Regions from separate parts of the Nonomuraea sp. ATR24 genome, predicted to be linked through region 2. Evidence: riboswitches for the same ligand, from Rfam matches in the RefSeq annotation. Region 2 holds a riboswitch; each other region holds the start of a gene.

The links. A riboswitch is a leader RNA that binds a small molecule or an ion and turns the genes downstream of it on or off. The one in region 2 is predicted to bind cyclic di-AMP.
Region 1: linked by a shared signal. The riboswitch ahead of ACBI99_RS32860 (NlpC/P60 family protein) and the one ahead of ACBI99_RS23085 (CHAP domain-containing protein) in region 2 are both predicted to bind cyclic di-AMP.
Region 3: linked by a shared signal. The riboswitch ahead of ACBI99_RS21960 (D-alanyl-D-alanine carboxypeptidase family protein) and the one ahead of ACBI99_RS23085 (CHAP domain-containing protein) in region 2 are both predicted to bind cyclic di-AMP.

What each region holds. Positions count from the first base shown of each region.
Region 1 is NZ_JBGNUU010000017.1:11,237-18,275, reverse strand. Features, by position in the region: gene ACBI99_RS32875 (RDD family protein) at 141-626, opposite strand; gene ACBI99_RS32870 (RDD family protein) at 739-2,016, opposite strand; gene ACBI99_RS32865 (amino-acid N-acetyltransferase) at 2,102-2,671, opposite strand; cyclic di-AMP (ydaO/yuaA leader) riboswitch at 2,938-3,085, shown strand; gene ACBI99_RS32860 (NlpC/P60 family protein) at 3,089-4,084, shown strand; gene ACBI99_RS32855 (LuxR C-terminal-related transcriptional regulator) at 4,109-4,321, opposite strand; gene ACBI99_RS32850 (cytochrome P450) at 4,559-5,686, shown strand; gene lysX (bifunctional lysylphosphatidylglycerol synthetase/lysine--tRNA ligase LysX) at 5,670-7,039, opposite strand, start outside.
Region 2 is NZ_JBGNUU010000009.1:157,506-164,544, forward strand. Features, by position in the region: gene ACBI99_RS23070 (ABC transporter substrate-binding protein) at 1-56, opposite strand, end outside; gene ACBI99_RS23075 (RNA polymerase sigma factor) at 325-1,542, opposite strand; gene ACBI99_RS23080 (YciI family protein) at 2,294-2,731, opposite strand; gene ACBI99_RS23085 (CHAP domain-containing protein) at 2,885-3,580, opposite strand; cyclic di-AMP (ydaO/yuaA leader) riboswitch at 3,593-3,730, opposite strand; gene ACBI99_RS23090 (Gfo/Idh/MocA family protein) at 3,845-4,798, opposite strand; gene ACBI99_RS23095 (aldo/keto reductase) at 4,851-5,666, opposite strand; gene ACBI99_RS23100 (hypothetical protein) at 5,764-6,717, shown strand; gene ACBI99_RS23105 (DUF6716 putative glycosyltransferase) at 6,714-7,039, shown strand, end outside.
Region 3 is NZ_JBGNUU010000008.1:242,390-249,428, reverse strand. Features, by position in the region: gene ACBI99_RS21975 (NADH-quinone oxidoreductase subunit L) at 1-297, shown strand, start outside; gene ACBI99_RS21970 (NuoM family protein) at 294-1,775, shown strand; gene ACBI99_RS21965 (NADH-quinone oxidoreductase subunit N) at 1,772-3,136, shown strand; gene ACBI99_RS21960 (D-alanyl-D-alanine carboxypeptidase family protein) at 3,141-4,073, opposite strand; cyclic di-AMP (ydaO/yuaA leader) riboswitch at 4,086-4,235, opposite strand; gene ACBI99_RS21955 (TetR family transcriptional regulator) at 4,292-4,864, opposite strand; gene ACBI99_RS21950 (SMP-30/gluconolactonase/LRE family protein) at 4,940-5,854, shown strand; gene ACBI99_RS21945 (GH92 family glycosyl hydrolase) at 5,847-7,039, opposite strand, start outside.

The sequences.
Region 1 (7,039 bases), on a different contig from region 2:
GCACAGAGATGCCCATAGCCTGGCAGGCGCCCCAACATCCGGCAACCCGGACGCCTCATAGCCTAATGCCAGTCTCTCCAGGCTCCTTACCGGATCAAGCGGAAATTTTGCGAAAAGCCATCAGCGCAGGTACGGAACCCTCAACGAAGATCTTTTACGACCAGCGTTCCGGCCAGCCTGTCATGCGGCCCGCGCTGGAGCGGCTTGTCGATCAAGATGAGCAGGCCGACACCAAACACGAACATTCCGGCCAGCAGATTGGCCACCGGAATGCCCATCAGCATGGCAGGCGCCGGATAGAGCAGGGCGCGTTTCAGCCGGACCCGCGCCGGAAGACCCTCCGGGTCCACCCGAATCCCCATGATCGCCTTGCCGAAGGTGCGCCCACCCCGGGAAAGTGCGACCCAGTCATAGACCGTATAACCCAGGCCGGCGCCCACCCACGCGAACACGCCGGGCAACCGCCCCTCGAACGCGTCCAGCACCCCGACAGTCCGGAAGACGCCCCATAGCGCAATGAACAGAATGTAATAGAAGACTCCGAACACGAGCGCTTCAATGAGGCGGGCGACGAGCCGTTCCCACCATTCCGCCGGCAGCACGCCGGTCTCGGGTGTCGCGGCCATAACCTCACCTCGTCCGTTCGGCGGCCCTCGGCGTCCCCCCATTCTGGTACGGCTCGTACACACAAAACAGAGGCCGGCGGGATGCCGGCCCCTGTTTCGCTGTTGCTGAGACTTACTTGATCTTGACCACCACGGTGTTCGCGAACTTGTCGGCGAACGTCTGCTGCAGCGGCTTGTCCCAGAGCTGGGAAGCCGCGTTCAGCAGAACGAGGACGCCGCCGAGAAGCGGGCCGAGGAGCGGGATGACGCCCAGGACGTAGCCGCCCCAGGTCCCGCCGGCCCGCTTGAGCGCGGCGTCGTTGGGCAGCCCGCCGGACGGCATCGCATGACCCACCTGGACGACCTTGATGCCCATGACCATCTTGCCGACGGTCTGGCCGCTCATCTTCGTCATGAAGAAGTCGTAGGCCACGTAGAGCGCGGCCAGGAGGAGGTACTGGATGACGCCGACGATGAGGGAGCTCGCGATACCCGTCGTGACGCCGGTGACCGAGTTGTAGCTGACGACAAAAAAGATGCCCAGGATGAGGTTGATGATGAAGTAGACGACGCCGAAGATCAGGCCGTCGACGATCCTCGCCACCAGGCGCTGCCACCATTCCGCCAGCGGCGCGGGGGCGCCGGGCGGCTGGATGCCCACCGGCTGGCCGTACTGCTGCCCGTACTGGGGCTGGCCGTAGCCCTGCTGCTGACCGTAGGCGGGCTGGCCGTACTGCTGCTGCCCGTACTGGGGCTGCTGGCCGTACTGCTGCTGCCCGTAGCCCTGCTGCTGGCCGTAGTCGGGCTGACCGTACTGCTGCTGGCCGTAACCCGGCTGCGACTGCGGCTGCTGGGCGTAAGCCTGCTGCTGACCGAAGTCCGGCTGGCCGTACTGCGGCTGCGACTGCGGCTGCTGGGCGTAACCCTGGCCGTAGTCGGGCTGGGACTGCGGCTGCTGACCATATTGCTGCTGGCCGTAGTCGGGCTGGGACTGCGGCTGCTGACCATACTGCTGCTGCTGGCCGTAGTCGGGCTGGCCGTACTGGGGCTGCTGGCCCGACGGGGGCTGCTGGCCGTAACCCGGCTGGGACTGCGGCTGCTGACCGTACTGCGGCTGCTGGCCGTAGCCCTGCTGCTGACCGTAGTCCGGCTGGCCGTACTGCGGCTGCTGGCCGTAGCCCTGCTGCTGGCCGTAGCCCTGCTGGGGCTGGCCGTACTGGGGCTGCTGGCCGTAACCCTGCTGGGGCTGCTGACCGTAGGGGGGCTGCTGGCCGTAGGGGTCGTCCACGCGGTAGCCGACGACCGTCGCGTCGGGGTCGGGCTGCCCTTGGGGGCGTCCTGCGTTCTGGCCGTATTCAGGGGAGTTCTCGGGGGAATCGTCCTGTGGATACGGCGGCTGTCCTGTGCTCACCGTGTCACCTCGCTTCGAGTGCGCATGTGGCACGTGTCAGGGCACATGCCTGTCCTGCCCAACGTATCGACATAGGTATCAACAATCACCTTTCTCGGCAGTCAAGGTCCGCGTCACCCGATGTCAAGTGGAGCAGCATGCGTGTGTTGCCCAGGGTGTTCGGCTTGACGTGTTCGAGGTCGAGGAACTCTGCGACGCCCTCGTCGTACGAGGCCAGGAGTTCGGCGTACACCTCGGGTGAGACGGGCGTGCCCTGGATCGTACGGAACCCGTGCCTCGCGAAGAAGTCCACCTCGAAAGTGAGACAAAATACACGTTCCAGCCCAAGCTCCCGAGCGGTCCTGATGAGAGCCGAGACCACGCGATGGCCGATGCCGAAACCCCTGGCCGAGGGGTGCACGGCCACGGTGCGGATCTCGGCCAGATCCTCCCAGAGCACGTGCAGCGCGCCACAGCCGACGACCTCGCCGCCCCGCTCGGCCACCCAGAACTCCTGGACGTCCTCGTACAGCGTGACGGTGGCCTTCTCCAGCATCTTGCGCCCGACGCCGGCGTAGGTGTCGACCAGGAGCTTGATCGCCCTGACGTCCCTGGTCCGCGCGCGCCTGACGAGCACTTCGGTCTCGGGGACCGCTAGCTCGGCGACCTGCTCCATGGCCATCCAGAGTACAGACCCCATTACGGCTCGCCCCAAACTCCCGGACCGTCACTGTGCGTGCACGCTCCGGATTGCACGATTCCTACAGTTTCACGATCGGGCGAACTTGGGGCAAAGAGGGCATAAAGTCTTTTCTGTACGGCTCGCCACGAGATCACCTTGTGACCCGTCGGTTGTGAAACCTCTACAGACTCGGCAGTTCCGGTTGAGCAGGAACCAGGAGTGCATTAGTGTCCAGCGACGATGTCACCCGCGCACACCGCGCGGTCGACACGCCCAATCCCCGCGAGGGGAGCCGGGGACCCGCCGGCGGCGTCAACCCGCTGCCAGGGGTGAATCCGAGCCACGCTCGGTAGGGCTGCTCCGGCCCGAACCCGTCAGCTAACCCGGTAGGCGTCAACGGAAGGAGCTTGGTTGGACAGGCGCTCTGGCAAGAAGCGATTCGGTGTCGTCGGCTTGGCCGCCGTGGCCGCACTGGTCCTCGCTCTGCCCTTGGGCTCACCAGCCTCCGCCGACCCCAAGCCTTCGCTCAAGGAGCTCTCCGAGCAGGTCGAGGAGATGCACCTGGAGATCGAGACGCTGGCCGAGCAGTACAACGGCCAGCGGGAGAAGCTCAAGACGGCCCAGAAGGCCGCCGACAACGCCAAGAAGACGCTGGCCGCCAGCGAGGCCGAGCTGGCCGACAAGCGCTCCAAGGCGATCCTGCTCGCGCAGACCACCTACATCAACGGCGGCCTGTCGGGCACCCTGGCGTTCGTCAACTCCGACGACCCCGAGGGCTACCTCGACCTGGCGGCCACCAACTACGCGATCCAGCAGCAGCAGGGCGAGGAGATCCTCCAGCTCACCAAGGCGATGCAGGCGGCCGAGCGGGCCCGCGCCGGCGCCAAGGCCCGCATCACCGAGGTCTCGAAGATCGTCAAGGACCTCGACGCCAAGCGCGACCGGATCGTCAAGCTCGTCGGCAAGGTCGAGAGCAACCTGTTCAGGCGCGCGCTCGGCGAGGCCGGCCGGCCGGGCACCCCGGCGGTCAAGGTCAACCTGCCGATCCCGGGCTCGGGCAAGGCCGCCCAGGCCGCCAAGTGGGCGCTCACCCAGCAGCTCAAGCCGTACATCTGGGGCGCCGAAGGGCCGCGCGGCTACGACTGCTCCGGACTGGTGATGGCCGCCTACCAGCAGGTGGGCATCTCGCTGCCGCACTACACCGGTGACCAGTGGACCGCCGGCCGGCACATCTCCAGGGAGGAGCTGCGCGCGGGCGACCTGGTGTTCTTCTACAACGACCTGCACCACGTGGGCATCTACCTGGGCGGCGGCATGATGGTGCACGCGCCGCGCACCGGCGACGTGGTGCGGATCGCGTCCATCGCCCGGCGCCCCTTCGCCGGAGCCGTCCGCATCGCCGACTAGCGGCGCCAGAGCCGGCCAGCGGCCTTAGATGAGCTGCCTGCGGGCAGCCCAGGCCACCGCCTCGATCGCGGTGGCCACGCCTATGCGGTCGCAGATGCCGCGCAGTCTTCGCCGCACGGTGCGACCGCTGATGTCAAGGCGTCGGCCGACCCGGTCCACGGTGACGCCCTTGGCCAGTTCGGCCAGCAACGCCAGATCGGCACGGCTCAGTTCAACGCCTTCTGTGAGCACATCCATCGGGAGCCCTCCCCCCACCAGCACCACCCGGAGACGTCTAGGGCCCGACCGGAGCGGCACATCCTCGCAGACGGTAAACGCATCCAGGAAACGTCGTCAAGCACGAAATTCGCCGCACTTGACCTCTTCCGTTGACATGATCCGTTGTATGTGAAGTACTCGCCATATGTCGGCACTTATCGGAGCATGATGATCGATCACAGCGATCCTGACTACGCTCCTTTGACGCCAACGGACATGCTCGGGTTCGATCCCTCCGACCCCGGCTTCCTGCGCGACCCGTACACCCGTTACCGCGAGCTGCGCGAGAGCGACGCGCTGCTGCGGACCCGCGGCGGGCTCCTCGTCGCCACCACGCACGAGCTCTGCTCCGCGGTGCTGCGTGACGCCCGGTTCGGCCACGGCGCCCCGCCCGACGGCGAGCCGCCCCGCTCGTTCCTGATGATGAACCCGCCGGACCACACCCGGCTGCGCGGCCTGGTCAGCCGGGCCTTCACCCCGGGCATGATCAGGCGGCTGCGTCCGCGGATCGAGGCCATCACCGCCGGGCTCCTCGACGCGCTGCCCGATGAGGCCGACCTGATGAGCGCGTTCGCCTACCCGCTGCCCGTCATGGTGATCAGCGAGATGCTCGGCGTGCCTCCAGAGGACCACGAGCGCTTCCGCGGTTGGAGCGAGACGCTCGCCAGGAGCCTCGACCCGATCGTGCCGCCGGACCTGATCTCCCGGACCGAGCACGACCGGGAGGAGTTCCGCGCGTATTTCCGCCGCCTCATCGCGCTGCGGCGCGAGCGGCCCGGCGACGACCTGCTCAGCGCGCTCGCCCAGGTCGAGGAGCTGACCGAGCAGGAACTGCTCGGCACCTGCGTGCTGCTGCTCGTGGCCGGACACGAGACGACCGTCAACCTCATCGGCAACGGCGTGCTCAACCTGGTCAGGCACGGCGTGCTCGGGCGCGCCGCCGACGCGCCCCAGCAGGTGGTCGAGGAGGTCCTCAGGTACGACCCGCCCGTGCAGCTCACCATGCGCGTGGCGCTGGAGGACGTGGAGCTGGCCGGGACCGCCGTGCCCGCCGGCAGCGCGGTGCTGGCGCTGGTCGGGGCCGCCAACCGCGACCCCGCCGCGTTCGCCGACCCGGACCGCTTCGACGTGGAGCGGACGCCGGGCCGGCATCTGGCCTTCGGGCTGGGCATCCACTTCTGCCTCGGGGCGCCGCTGGCCAGGCTGGAGGGCGAGATCGCGCTGCGCGCCCTGGCTCAGGCGGCGCCGAAGCTGGAGCTGGCCGAGCCCGCGCCGCCGTACAAGGGAAACCTGGTGCTGCGCGGGCTCGCCACCCTGCCGGTGCGGCTCAACGGGAGGGCTTGACCAGCGGGAAGAGGATCGTCTCGCGGATGTTCTTGCCGGTGAAAGCCATGATCATCCGGTCGATGCCGGCGCCCATGCCGCCCGTCGGCGGCATGGCGTACTCCAGCGCCTGGAGGAAGTCCTCGTCGAGCTGCATGGCCTCCGGGTCGCCGCCGGCCGCCAGCAGCGACTGCTCGACCAGGCGGCGGCGCTGCTCGATCGGGTCGACCAGCTCCGAGTAGGCGGTGCCCAGCTCGGTGCCGAACCCGATCAGGTCCCACTTCTCGGTGAGCAGCGGGTTGTCGCGGTGCTGCCGGGTCAGCGGGGAGGTCTCCAGCGGGTAGTCCATGACGAACGTGGGCTGGATCAGCGTGTGCTCGACCAGCTCCTCGAACAGCTCCTGGACCAGCTTGCCCTGGCCCCACTTGGCGTCCCAGTGCACCTCGTGCTTGTCGGCCAAAGCGCGCACCCGCTCCAGCGGCGTATCGGTGGTGATCTCCTCGCCCACCGCGCCGGACACCAGGTCGTAGAGCTTCACCCTCGGCCACTCGGGCAGCCCCAGGTCGACCTCGACGCCGCCGTGCACCACCACGGTCGTGCCCAGCGCGGCCACCACGGCCTTCTGGTACATGCGCTGGGTCAGGTCGGCCATGTCGTTGTAGTCGAGGTAGGTCCCGTAGGCCTCGATCATGGTGAACTCGGGGTTGTGCGTGGAGTCCGCGCCCTCGTTGCGGAAGTTGCGGTTGATCTCGAAGACCTTCTCGATGCCGCCCACGACGAGCCGCTTGAGGTAGAGCTCGATCGCGATGCGAAGGTAGAGCTCCATGTCGTAGGCGTTGATGTGGGTCTTGAAGGGCCGGGCCGCCGCGCCGCCGTGGATCGGCTGGAGCATCGGCGTCTCGACCTCCAGGTAGCCCTCCTCGTGCCAGAAGTCGCGGACCGCGCGCACGGTGGCGCTGCGGATGCGCGCCATCTCGCGGGCCTCGTCGTTGACGATGAGGTCGACGTAGCGCTGGCGGACCCGCGCCTCGGGGTCGGTGAGGCCGACGTGCTTCTCCGGCAGCGGGCGCAGGCACTTGGCGGTGATCTGCCAGCTGTCGGCGAGGATCGACAGCTCGCCGCGCCGTGAGGTGATCACCTCGCCCTCGACGCCGACGTGGTCACCGAGGTCGACGTCGCGCTTCCAGGCCGCCAGCGACTCCTCGCCCACCTTGTCGAGCGAGATCATCACCTGCAGGTCGCCGCTGCCGTCGCGCAGCGTGGCGAAGCAGAGTTTGCCGCCGACGCGGTTGAGCATGACGCGCCCGGCGACGCCCACCCGGTCACCGGTCTGGGTGTCGGGCTCCAGGCCCTGGTATTTCTCCCGGACCTCGG
Region 2 (7,039 bases):
ACGGCCAGCGCCGCGACCATGACACCGGAAACAGCAAAGCGCTTGTGGTTCGTCATTCCGTACCCCTTTTGGGTGTGGATCGTGGGAGGTGCATCGCGGGGTGAGCCGCGAGAGGAAGGTCTTTGGGAGCGCTCCCACAAAGAGTGCCCGTACGGCGTGCGGACGTCAACGTCCCGAAACTCAACCGTTACCTATGGGGTGTTTCGGGCCACTAGAAGCGGATTTTTCACCTTAAAGGGCTCATATAGCCCTTTGGGAGCGCTCCCATCTCATGCGCACCTATTCCACACCACTCCGGGCAGCCCACCCCGGCGGCGGCGCGGATCAGCCGCAGGCCAGGGCACGCTCCTCCAGCAGCCGCCGCTCCCGGCCGTTGCGCGTCAGCCCCGCCGCCCGCACGAACTCCGCCCGCGCCTCCGCCAGCCGGCCCAGCCGGAACAGCAGATCCCCGCGCACGCTCGGCAGCAGGTGGTAGCCGCGCATCGCGGGCTCCCCGGCGATCTGGTCCACCAGCTCCAGCCCCACCGCCGGGCCGTACGCCATCGCCAGCGCCACCGCCCGGTTCAGCTCCACCACCGGCGAGCGCGACAGGCGCGCCAGCTCCTCGTACAGCGCCGCGATCCGCGCCCAGTCGGTCTCCTCCGCCGTCAGCGCGCGCGCGTGACAGGCGGCGATCGCCGCCTGCAACGTGTACGGCCCCATCCCCCCGCCCGCATCCCCGCCCGCATCCCCGCCCGCATCCCCGCCCAGGTCCCCGCCCCGGTCCCCGCTCAGCTCCTCGGCCCGCGCCAGCGCCGCCAGGCCGCGGCCGATGAGCAGCCGGTCCCAGCGCGCCCGGTTCTGCTCCAGCAGCAGCACCGGCTCGCCCGACGGCCCCACCCGCGCCGCCGCCCGCGACGCCTGGATCTCCATCAGCGCCACCAGCCCGTGCACCTCCGCCTCCTTCGGCATCAGCCCGGCCAGCACCCGCCCCAGCCGCAGCGCGTCCTCGCACAGCCCCGGCCGCATCCAGTCGTCACCCGCCGTAGCCGAGTAGCCCTCGTTGAAGATCAGGTAGATGACCTCCAGCACCGACGACAGCCGATCCGCCAGCTCAGCGCCCCCCGGCACCTCGAACGGCACCCCGCGCTCCGCCAGCGTCCGCTTGGCCCGCACCACCCGCTGCGCCATCGTCGACTCCGGCACCAGGAACGCCCGCGCGATCTCGTCCGTCGACAGCCCGCCCAGCACCCGCAACGTCAGCGCCACCCGCGCCTCCGTCGACAGCACCGGATGGCACGCCGTGAACACCAGCCGCAGCAGGTCGTCCTCGATCTCCTCGACGCCCGGCAGCTCCGTCTCGTCGTCCAGCTCCCGGCCCAGCTCGACCAGCTTGCGCTCGAACCGCTCCCGCCGCCGGATCATGTCCACCGCCCGGCGCTTGCCCACGGTCATCAGCCAGGCGCCCGGATTGCGCGGCACCCCCTCCCGCGGCCACTGCTCCAGCGCCGCCACCAGCGCGTCCTGCGCCAGCTCCTCCGCCAGGCCGACGTCACGCACCATCCCGGCCAGCCCGGCGATCACCCGGGCCGCCTCGATCCGCCACACCGCCTCAATGGCCCGATGAGTCTCCGACGCCGTCACCCGCCCATGACAACAGCCCCACCCGCTTACTCGCAACCCAAGCGCTCTCTCGTGGGACGCACCCCTTCCACCACACGGCCCCTGCCGCTCCGTGGGGGCACGCCTCCCTGAGGCGGCGGCTTCCCACGAGGCGGCGGCTGCGCCGCACCACGCGGCCCGCAACCCACCAGCACCGCCCAGCCCAGCAGCCGGGTCGGACCGTCCGGGGTACGGGCGGCCGGTGGGGCCGCACCCCCGGGAGCCGGGCACCGGAGGGGCTGGGTCCGGCCTGCCGGTGGGGCCGGGCTGTCCGGGGCGCGCGCCGCCGGTGGGGCCGCGCCCCTGGGGAGCCCGACCGGGATCGCCGGTGGGGTGGGGCCGCCTCGGCGGAGGCCGCCAGAGGGCCGGATTGCCTGGGGCACCGGTGGGTTGGGCCGTCCGGGGCGTGGCTGCCAGTGCGGTCGGGCCGCTCCGCCGGGGGTCGCCGGTGGGGTGGGGCCGCCCCGGCGGAGGCCGCCAGAGGGCCGGACTGCCCGAGGCGCCCCTTCCGGGGGCCCGCCCCCTCCCGGGGTTGCCGCCATCCTGGGGCTTTCCGCCTGCCCCGGCGGGGGTGTGGCCTCCCCGGGAGGGGCCGCCGCAGCGGGCCGCCTCCCGCGGGGGCGCCTCCCTCGGGGGCGTCGCTCTCGGACGGTCAGGGCTCAGGTGGGGAGTCGAGAGCGGCGCGGATGACGGCGTGGCGTTGGGCGGTTTCGGGGGTCAGGGAGGTCTCGGGCATGTCCGAGGGGTCGAAGACCTGCCAGACGTCCAGGCCGACGCCGTCGTGGCCGGGCGGGACGGGGACGCGCAGGGCCCATTCGAGCGCCTCCTCCCGCGACTTGACCTGGATGAGCCAGAAGCCTGCGATGAGCTCCTTGGCCTCGGCGAACGGCCCGTCGATGACGCGGGCCTTGCCGCCGCTGTAGGCGATGCGGGCGCCGCGCGAGCTGGGGTGGAGCCCTTCGGCGGCGAGCAGGACGCCCGCTTTCACGAGCGACTCGTTGAAGGCCGTCATGTTGTCGACGAGCTCCTGGCTCGGCAGGGCGCCGGCCTCGGTCTCCTCGCTGGCCTTGCCGACGATCAGGAATTTCACGGTGCGTTCTCCTCGTCCAGGCGGTGAAGCGGGCTCCCGGCGAGCCTGCCACACCTGTGCGTCGTCCCGGAGGGGGCCGGATCGACACGGGGAGGGGAGAAAGCGCGGAAGCGGGGGCCCGGGGGAGGGGCGCGCGCTTCGCCAGGGGGAGGGTCAGGCGGCGTACGAGGGGTAGCCGTAGCCGACGACCTGGGACTTGGGCCGGACGCGCTCCTCGACCTTGCCGTTGCCGGTGTTGCCCTCGATCGTGGAGATCGTGCCGTCGCCGTTGTCCTTGACGACGAAGCCGACGTGCTGGATGGCGCTGATGCTCTTGCTGCCGTTCCAGGCGAAGAAGACGACGGCGCCGGGCTTGGCCTCCTGACCCCAGCGGTCGTTGGCGGCGAACCACTTGGCGTGGGTGACGGTGTAGGCGTCCCAGCCGACCTGCGGGCGGGCGCCGGTCTGCTCGCCGACCCAGGAGACGAACATGGAGCACCAGGGGGCGTTGAGGTAGGCGCTGGGGTTGCCGCCGTCGCGGGCGACGGTCTCGAGGGCGCGCTTGGAGCTGGCGTACCACTCCTGGAACTTGGTGCCGCCGCCGTAGGCGTTCTCGGAGGTGCCGACCTGGGCCTTGGCCAGGGCCAGGACCTGGGAGGCGGTGACGTTGACCTGGTTGGCGCCGGTCCTGGTCTGCGTGGACTCGGACATGGTCTGGGTCTCGACCTGGTGGCCGGGCTCGGCGGCCTGGGCGGGGAGTGCGGTGGTCATCCCGGCGCCGAGTCCGGCGGCCAGGACGGTTGCGCCGAGGGAGGCGCCGGCGCGGGGGTGAAGCTTCTTCGGGGCACGGGTAAGACGGTGCTTCGCCATCGAGGGGATTACTCCTTGCTTCCATGCCGCTTACCGGGTTAGCTGACGGGTTCGGGCGTGGAAGCTGCCCTACGGCACACAAGGTGCCGATTCACCCCAAAGGACATGGGTCCCCGGCTCCGCGCAAGGCGGATTCAGCGGTCACAGGACGATCCTGTGAGTGTCGTGCGATGGTTGGCAACGACCGGACAAACCGGACGTAAGCCGCGAATGCGCCATAAGGTAATACATCCGCCAAGGCATTACAAGTCGATAAAGTTGCAGCTAGGCGAGTTGCCCGCGCGCGTCGGCCAGGAGCCCCATCATGGCAAGGGATTCGTCAAGAGGCATGATCGCGCTCTCGGTCCGGTTCTCGGCCAGCGCGTCCCGCACCTCGCGCAGCTCCCCGGCGTAGCCGTTGTCGGCCGGGTCGAGCTCGTGCTCCTCGGTCTCCATCGACGGCCCGCTGAGCACCACCCGCCGGGGCGCCCAGAACGGCGCGTCCAGGTCGGCGCGCATCCCGGTGCCCACGATGCTGGCCGAATTGGGGAAGTGCGCGAGCAGCGAGGTGTCGACCAGCGCCCGCCGGCCGCCTGGGTAGACGAGCACCCCGCCCGCCTCCGCGTCGACCCCGTTGGGCGCCAGCGCGCCCGTCAGGTGCATGGACTCGGGCATGCCGAGGAACAGCTGGGCCAGCCCCAGGGGATAGATGCCCAGGTCGAGCAGCGCGCCCCCGCCCAGCTCGGGCGCCCACAGCCGGTGCGCGGGATTGTACGGCAGCGCGAACCCGAACGAGGCCCGCACCGAGCGGATCTCCCCGAAGCGCGGGTCGTCCTTGAGCATGCGCACCAGCGGGTTGAACCGCATCCACATGGCCTCCATCAGGAAGACCCCGGCCTCGCGGGCCAGGCGGACCATGCGCTCGGCGTCGGCCAGGCTCGCCGCCAGCGGCTTCTCGCACAGCACCGCCTTGCCCGCCGCGATCGCGGCCTCGGCCACCTCCAGGTGCTGGGCGTGCGGGGTCGCCACGTAGACGGCGTCGACGGCCGGGTCGGCGCACAGCTCGGCGTAGGAGCCGTGGGCGGACTCGGCGCCCAGCGTCGCCGCCAGCGCCTTGGCCCGGCCCAGGTCGCGGGAGCCGACGGCGGCCACCCGCATGCCCGGCTCCGCCGCGATGACCGCCCCCACGGTCCTGGCGATGCCGCCCGTCGCCGCGATGCCCCACGCTAGATCTCGCACGCGGAAGATCGTACTGATTCATCCGCGGACGCGAAACCTGACCGGTTTCACCTCACGGGAACACGTCCGGGTCCGGGCCCAGCCGGCGGCCCGCGTTCAGGGCGCCGATGGCGGCCATGTCCTCCCGGTCGAGCGTGAAGTCGAAGACCGCGATGTTCTCTTTGATCCGCGCCGGCGTGACGGACTTGGGGATGACGATGTTGCCGAGCTGGATGTGCCAGCGCAGCACGATCTGCGCGGGCGTGCGGCCGTGCTTGTCGGCCAGCACCGCCAGCGCGGGCTCCGACAGCAGCCCCTTGCCCTGCCCGAGCGGGCTCCAGGCCTGCGTGAGGATGCCGTTCTTGTCGTGGAACTCGCGCAGCTCGCGCTGCTGGAAGTACGGGTGCAGCTCGATCTGGTTGATGCACGGCGGCACGTCGGCCTCGTCGAGCAGCCGCTCCAGCGTCTCGACGGTGAAGTTGGACACGCCGATGGCCTTGGCCCGGCCGTCCCGGTAGACCTTCTCCAGCGCGCGCCACGCCTGGACGTACTTGTCCTGCCGCTGCGCCGGCCAGTGGATCAGGTAGAGGTCGACGTAGTCGAGGCCGAGCCTGCCCAGGCTCTCCTCGAAGGCCTGCTCGGCGCGGTCGTGGTCGTTGTTCCACAGCTTCGTGGTGACGAACAGCTTCTCCCGCGGGATGCCGGAGGCGCGCACCGCCCGCCCGACGCCGGCCTCGTTGCGGTAGAGCTTGGCGGTGTCGATGTGGCGGTAGCCGCATGCGAGCGCGGTCGTGACCGCCTGCTCCGCCTCGTCGTCGGGCACCTGCCAGACGCCGAGCCCCAGCTGCGGGATCTCCACGCCGTCTCTGTATAGCCGTAGCGAGTTCATACCCTCCATTGTTCACGTGCCGTTCCGAGCGGCTTAAGCCGCCCGGGCTAGCTTGAAGCGGTCGTGAACGGGCCATCACCTGGCTGGGAGAACATCAGTGGTCAAACGGGCGTCGGCCTGGGTGGAGTCGCCGCTCCAGATGCTGTGCGCCGTCGAGGCCCACCATGCCGGGCTGCTGGGGCCGTCGGCCGAGGTCGTGCCGCGCGCGGGGCTGCGCGCGCTGCGGGTGACGCGGCGCGAGCTGCGCCGCCTGCCGCTGCCCGACGGCCTGGAGCTGGCCGAGCCGCGCGAGCGCATGCCGCGCCGGCCGTCGGCCGTCGGTGACGCGTTCTCGGGCAAGGTGCAGCTGCGCTGGCTGACGGCCCATCCGGGCCGCGTCGTCGTGGTCGACGACGGGCTGGCCACGATCCGGCTGCTGGAGCTGCTGGCGGCGGGCCCGTACCGGCCCCTGCTGCGGGCGCGCGCCCACCCCGGGCTGCTGCGCACGGCGCTCGGGCTGGCCGCGGCCCTCAGGCTGCGCGCCGGCCGGGTGACGGTGTTCACCGCGCTGCCGGTCTCCCGCGAGCTGGACAAGGCGGTCACCGAGGCGGGCGTCGACCTGGTGCGCCACGACTTCGCCTGGCTGCGCGGCCAGCCGCCGAGCGACCCCGGCCCGGCGGAGCGCACCGTGGTGCTCGGCACCTCGCTGGTGCGCAACGGGCTGGTGCACCGCGACCGCTACCTGACCTGGCTGACCGAGCTGGCCGCGCGCGAGCCGCTCGCCTACTACCCGCACCGCCGCGAGGACCCGGTGGACGTGGCGCTGATCCGGGAGCGTCCCGGCATCACCGTGCACGAGGCCGGGCTGCCCGCCGAGCTGCGGCTGCGCGGCCTCGACCCGGGGCAGCGGGTGCTCAGCCTGCCGTCCACCGCGATCTCCTCGCTGCGCGTGCTGCTGAGCCCGCGCGGGGTGGCGGTGGAGCCCGTCGAGGTGCCCGACGACTGGTGGACCAGCAGAGCGGCCCCCGCTCTGCGCTCGCATCTGACGGAAGTGACAGGAGTGACCGGGTGAGGGTGCTGGCGATAGCCGACTCCGACTCGTATCTGAAATGGGCGGCCTGCCTGCTCGGCGACCTGCCGGCGGGCTGCGCGAGCGAGCTCGTCGTGGTGCGCACGCCGATCGCGCCGTCCGCCGACCAGATCGCCGCGGCGGTGGGCGAGCTGCCCGCGCCGCCGGTGCTGACGGCCAGGGCGGTGCGCCGGCTGGCGGAACGGTCCAGGCCGGACGCGATCCTCGTGGCGTGCACCGGGCCGGTGGTGGACGTGCTCGTCTCGGGCGTGCTCGACGGGCTGCGGCCCCGGCCGGTGTTCGTCACCGGGCTGCCGGGCATCTC
Region 3 (7,039 bases), on a different contig from region 2:
ACCGGGGAGTGGCTGGCGGACGGGGTGACGGCGGCGGCCGGGGTGGCGGGACGGAGGGCCGAGGGGCTGCTCGACGGGGTCGTGCGCGGCGCCGCCGGGGCGCTCGGCGGGGCGGCGTGGCTCGGGCGGGGCCGGGTGGAGCGCCCGCTGGAGCATCTGGTGCGCGCGGTCGCGGCGGGCGCCGGGGCTTTGGGCCGGGCCGCGCGGCGCCCGCAGGCCGGGCAGGCGCACCTCTACCTGGCCCAGGCGGCGGCCGCGTTCCTGCTGCTCGCCGTCGTGCTGATGCTGGTGCGGTGACCGTGCTCACCGTGGTGATCTTCCTGCCGCTGGCCGCCGCGCTCGGCCTGCTGGCCGTGCCGCGCGTGCGCGGGCGGGCCGCGACCTGGGTGTGGATCGCGGTGTCGGCCGCCGACCTGGCGCTCGTGGCGGCCATGTGGGCCGGGTACCGGGGCGGGATCGGGTACGAGACGCGGCTGCGCTGGATCCCGACGCTGGACGCCGGCTACCACGTCGGCGTGGACGGGCTGTCGCTGCCGCTGATCGCGCTGACCGCGCTGCTGTTCCTCGTGTGCGGCGTCCACTCGCTGGGCGAACGGCGGCGCGAGCGGGCGCACGCGGCGCTGTTCCTGTTCCTGCAGTCGGTCTCGCTCGGCCTGTTCGCCGCGCTGGACCTGCTGCTGTTCTTCGTCTTCTTCGACCTGTCGATCGTCGGCATGTACTTCGTGATCGCCGGATGGGGCCACGGCGACCGGGCCAGGTCGGCGCTGGCGTTCTTCCTCTACACCTTCCTCGGCTCGCTGGCGCTGCTGCTCGGCTTCGTCGGCCTGTTCCTCGGCGGCGGCACGTTCGACCTGGTCGAGCTGGCCCGCAATCCGCCCTACGCCGGGTCGCCCGGCGTCGCCTCGCTGGTGCTGCTGGCCGTCGGCGTGGGGCTCGCGGTCAAGACGCCGGTCTTCCCGGTGCACACCTGGCTGCCGCCCGCCCACACCGACGCGCCCGCCGCCGGGTCGGCGATCCTGGCGGGCATCCTGCTCAAGATGGGCACCTACGGCCTGGCCCGCGTCGCCATGCCCGCGCTGCCCGACGCCTGGCGCGCCCACGCGTGGCTGATCATGGCGATCGGGCTGGTCAGCGTGCTGTACGGGGCGCTGGTAGCGCTCGCCCAGCCGAACCTCAAGCGGCTCGTGGCCTACACCTCGGTCAACCACATGGGCTACGTCGTGCTCGCCCTCGGCGCCGCCGGGCTGGCGCCGGGCGGCGGCCGGGCCGGGGAGCTGGCCGTGTCCGGGGCGGTCACCCAGATGGTCAGCCACGGCCTCATCACCGGGGCGCTGTTCCTGCTCACCGGCGTCCTGTGGGACCGGGCCGGCACGTACGACATGGACCGGTTCGGCGGCGTCGCGGGCCGCGCCCCGGTGTTCGCCGCGCTGCTGGCCGTGGCCGCGTTCGCGTCGCTGGGGCTGCCCGGGTTCTCCGGGTTCATCGCCGAGTTCCAGATCTTCGTCGGCGTGATCGGCGCCGGGGCCGTCGTCCTGGGCGCCGCAGCCGTGCTCGGCATCCTCATCACCGCCGCGCTGTTCCTGCGCGCCCTGCAACGGGTGCTGCTCGGCGGGCCGGGCGAGCTCACCGGCCGCGTCACCGACCTGCGGCCCGCCGAGACCGCCGCCGTGGCGCCGCTGCTGGCGCTGTCGGTGCTCATCGGCGTCGCGCCCCGGTGGCTGCTGGACGTCATCGAGCCCGCCGCCGCCGCGCTCTCCTCGCTGGCCGGCCGGTGAACGACGACCCGGCCGCGCTGCTGCCCGAGCTGCTCCTGCTGGCCGGGGCTGTCGCCGGGCTGCTCACCGGCATGTTCGTGCCGCGCGGGCGGCAGCGCGCGGTCGCGTGGATCTGCGCCGCCGCGCTCGCCGCCGCCCTGGCCGTGACCGTCACCGCCACCGGCGGCGCCGCGTTCGGCTCGTACGCGCCCGACGCGCTCACCCAGGCGGCCCGCGCCGTCGTGGCGGGCGGCACGCTCCTGGTGATCGCGCTGGTGGCCGCCGAGGCGCGCGGGCACCGCCGCGAGGCCGAGGCGTACGTGCTCGTCATGCTCGCCGCCCTCGGCTCGGTGCTGCTGGCCGGGGCCGGTGACCTGCTCGTCCTCGTCCCGGCGTACCTGCTGGCGAGCATCCCGGCCTACGCGCTCGCCGGGTTCGGCAAGGACGCGCCGGGCACCGAGGCGGCGCTCAAGTACTACCTGATGGGTGCGTTCCTGGGCGTGCTGATGCTGGCCGGCGTCACCCTCCTGTACGGCCTGGCGGGCGCCACCGGCTACCGGGCGGCCGGGGCGGCGCTCGCGCTCGCGCCCGGCGCGGCGGCGGCCTGCGCCGTGGTGCTCCTGCTGGCGGGGCTGCTGTTCAAGGCGGGCGGGGTGCCCGCGCACTTCTGGGTGCCGGACGTGGCCGAGGGCGCCCCCGTCGCCGTCGCCGCGTTCGTCACCACCGTGCCCAAGATCGGCGCGCTGGCGGCGCTGCTGCGCGTCGCGGATGAGCTCGGGCCCGGCGGCTGGGACGTCCTCGTCGCGATCGTCGCCGCCGCCACGATGACGCTCGGCAACCTGGCCGCCTTCCACCAGGACGATGTGCGCCGCCTGCTCGCCTACTCCACGATCAGCCAGGCCGGGTACGTGCTCGTGCCGGTCGCGGTCGCCCAGCACACCGCGCTCGCCCGCCCCGCCGTGCTGTTCTACCTGGCCGCCTACGCGGTCACGAACGTGGGCGCGTTCGCCGTGGTGGCCGCCACCGGGCGTGGCACGCTCGACGGCTACCGGGGGCTGGGGCGGGCCGCGCCGGGGCTCGGGCTGGCGCTCGTGGTGTGCCTGCTCGGGTTCGCGGGCATCCCGCCCGCCGCCGTGTTCGTCGCCAAGGTGCTCGTGTTCGCCGCCGCGTGGGACGGCGGTTACGCCTGGCTGGCCGTGCTCGTCCTGGTCAACACCGTGGCGAGCCTGTACTACTACCTGCGCTGGGTCGCCGTGGTGTTCCGCGGCGACCCGCCGGCCGCGCCGCCCCCGGGCCTGGCGCGCGCGGTCGCCTGCGTGGCGGCCGTCGCCTCGCTCGCCCTCGGGGTGGGCGGCGGCGTCCTGCTCGGCCGGGCCGCCTGAGCCGTCACGCCTTCCCGGCGGTGGCGGCCCAGTCGAGCAGCGCCTGGGCGGTGTCGAAGCGGCGGCCGGAGTCGCTCTCGCCGAGGATCACCCCGACCAGCAGCCGGCCGTCCCGCTCGGCGGCGAACGCCAGCGTGTAACCCGCGGCGCGCGTGTAGCCGGTCTTCACGCCGACCGCGCCCGGCTGGGCGAGCAGCCGGTTGGTGTTGCGCCACGAGTAGGAGCCGTGCTCACTCGTCGCCCCGACCGAGTGGTAGCGCGTCGAGGTGATCGACTTCAGCGTCTCGTTCCGCAGCACCGCCTCGGCCAGCCGTGCCTGGTCGGCCGCCGTGGAGTGGCCGCCGCCGTTCGTCGGCATGCCGTCGGCGTTGACGTACAGGGTGTCGGCCATGCCCAGCTCGCGGGCGGCCGCGTTCATCTTCCCGACGAACCCCTCGACACCCGGCCCGTACGTGCGCGCCAGCACGTGGGCGGCGTCCGCGCCGGACGGCAGCAGCAGGGCGTGGAGCACGTCCCGCACCGGCAGCCGGTCACCGGCGCGCAGCCCGGCGACGGCCGCGCCGCCCCGGGCCGCGTAGCGCACGTCCTCGGCCGTCACCTCGACGACGTCGGCCGGGTCGGCCTCCTGGAGCACGACGTGGGCGGTCATCATCTTGGTCAGGCTGGCCACGGGAAGGCGCTCGCCGGCGTCCTTGCTGTAGCGGACCTCGCCGGTGGACGTGTCGACGACCAGTGCGGCCCGCCCGAGCACGGCGGGCGCGTCAGCGGGCGCGTACGATGCCGGGCCGGCGAAAGAGGCCGTGGTGGCGGGGGTGGCTGTGGTGGCCGCGTGGGCGGCGGTCGTGCCGGTCGTCAGGACGCCGGCGGCGAGGGCGGCGCCGGCCAGGGCGCGGCCCCAGCGGCGCGGCCGGGCGCTGGAGAAGAGGGAGGTGGGCATGAAGGGCTGTGCTCCTTGCTTCCATGCCGCCTACCGGGTTAGCTGACGGGTTCGGGCCTGGAAGTGCCCTACGGGCGCGGCCGGGGGAGCCGGCGCGCCGATTCACCCCAAGAGAGAGTGGGTCCCCGGTTCCGCGTGAGGCGGATTCGGCGGCCGCGGGCCCCGCGAACGGGCCCACGGTCCGGGCATTGCGCGCATAAGGTACGAAACTTGACAAACTATGGCAAATCGCCCGTCAAGTAGTGCTGCACCACCGGCCCCACGCTGCGCGCCAGTTCCTCGGCCGTCATCGCCACCACGGGCGGCAGCCGTACGACATAACGGGTGAAGGCCAGCCCGAGCAGCTGCGTGCTCACCAGCCCGGCCCGCCGCGCCGCCTCCTCCGGCCCGCAGCCGAGCGCCCGGCCGACGAACGAGGCGACCTGGGAGGTGAACACGTCGCGCATGCTCTGCGCCGCCAGCGCGTTCGTGGACGACGAGCGCAGCAGCAGCATGATCGCCTCGTCCGACAGGTCGCCCTCCCAGCGGGACAGGAAGTGGCGCGCCATCGCCTCGCCGAGGCGCTCGCGCGGCGGCGCGGGCAGCTCCTCCAGGTTGAGCCGCAGGTCCACCGCGGCGCGGAAGAGGCCCTCCTTGTTGACGTAGTAGCGCATCACCATGGACGGATCGACGCCGGCCAGCGAGGCCACCTTCCGGATGGTGGTGCCCGCGAACCCCTGCTCGGCGAAGAGCTTGCGGGCCGCGCCGAGGATCGCCGTGCGCGTGGCCTCGGACCTTTCCGTGAACGCCATGCCAACAAGTGTAGACCAACGCTTGTGGTCAAAAAGGTGCTGGCCGGGCCGGGCAGATCTTGGTAAGAAGAGCGGGTGGACCTCATCCCCGTGGAGTTCGAGGCGTTCGACCGCCGCATCGCCGACGTCACCGGTGACCGCAACCTGGAGCGCCTCCACCGGGGCACCCGCTGGGCCGAAGGGCCCGTCTACGTCCCCGCGGGCCGCTACCTGGTCTGGAGCGACATCCCCAACGACCGGATGCTGCGCTGGGACGAGCTGACCGGCGCCGTGGGTCCCTTCCGCCAACCGGCCGGCTACGTCAACGGCAACACCCTCGACCGCGAGGGCCGGCTGATCTCCTGCGAGCACGGCGCCCGCCGGGTGACCCGCACCGAGCACGACGGCTCCGTCACCGTGCTCGCCGACCGGTGGCGCGGCAAGCGGCTCAACAGCCCCAACGACGCCGTCGTGCGCTCCGACGGGTCCGTCTGGTTCACCGACCCGCCCTACGGCATCCTCGGCGACTACGAGGGCCACCGGGCCGAGCCGGAGATCGACGGCTGCCACGTCTACCGGATCGACCCCGCCGGCGGCGAGGTGAGCATGGTGGCCGGCGACTTCGCCCGCCCCAACGGCCTGGCGTTCTCCCCCGACGAGCGGCTGCTCTACGTCGCCGACACCGAGCGCCGCCACGTCCGCGTCTTCGAGGTCACCCGCGACGGCACGCTCACCGGCGGCAAGGTGTTCGCCGAGCAGCAGGGCGACGCCGACGGCAGCTACGACGGCATGCGGCTCGACGACACCGGCCGCCTGTGGGCCGCCGTCGGCCGGTCGATCCACGCCTACCACCCCGACGGGACGCTCCTCGGCAGGCTGCACCTGCCGGAGAGCGCCTCCAACCTCGTCTTCGGCGGCCTCAAGCGCAACCGCGTCTTCATCACCGCGACGACGTCCCTCTACTCGATGATGCTGAGCCTGAGGGGCGCCGCCCCGGTATGGGCTACCTGAACGCCCAGGTGAACAGGTGCAGCTCGCCGTCCTCCGGGTCGGAGAAGGCGAAGCTGCGCACCTTCTTGCCCGGGTCCAGCGCGATCGGCTGCGAGGCGTACACGTGCGCCGGCACCGGCTGCAACGCCCACGAGCCCCAGAACAGCCGGTGCGGCGTGCGCGCCACGACCTCGTTGCCGAACTGCGGCTGCCCGCCGCCGAAGTCGAGGATCCAGTCGCTGAAGCCGAGCCTGCCGGTGCTGGTCGTGCCGTCGGCGTAGGTGACGGTGACCTGCGACTCGGGCCAGCCGTTCACGCCCGTGCCCAGGAAGGCGACGCTCGTGGCGCCGTCGGGCGCGGCCACCTCCAGCGCCTTGCCGCCGGTGCGCACGTTGTCCCACTCGCCGCGCCCGCGGTCGGGCCAGGTGAACGAGTAGTCCCGCCACCTCACCGTGCCGCCCGGCGTGAGCCCCGCCTCGGCCAGCGCCTGCGCCGACAGGCTGAAGCCCGGCCCGTCGATGTTGGCCTCGCCGGGAGCGGTCATGTCGCCGATGCCGACGTTGTTGTGATGCCACTCGGGGGTGCCGCGCGCCGCCACGTTGAGCCGCACCGACGCCCGCCGCTCGCCCACGACGACCGGCACGCTGACGAAGCCGCGCGGCACGTCGCCGGACACCGACACCTCCAGCGCCTGACGCTCCTGCCCGCCCGCGCCCACGGTGAGCGTGCCGCGTGACGGCGACACGGTGACGCCGTCCGGCGGCCTGGCCTCCCAGGTCAGCGTGGCGGCCGGGCCCGTCGAGCGCACCGCCAGCTCCGTCGCGAACGTGCCGCCCGGCTCGACCGGGCCGCTGCCCCGGCTGAAGCCCGCCAGGTACGGCAGCGTCCCGTCGCCGAACGACGGCGGCGCGTCCGCCGGGTCCGCGCCGAAGCTCCGGTCCGGGGACCAGCCGACGGCGAAGTCCAGCCGCCCGCCGCCGGTCGCGAACGACTCCGGCAGCCACGCCCGGTCCGTCTCCGCGCCGTTCACCCGCAGGGACCGCACGTACGAGCCCTGCCCCCAGGAGTTGACGACGATGTCGCCGCCCGGCCGGTCGATCGTGATCCGGTCGAACAGCGGCGTGCTCACCAGCAGCTCGGCCCGGCCCGGGATCGCCGGGAACAGTCCCATGGCCGACCACACGTACCAGGAGCCCATCGCGCCCA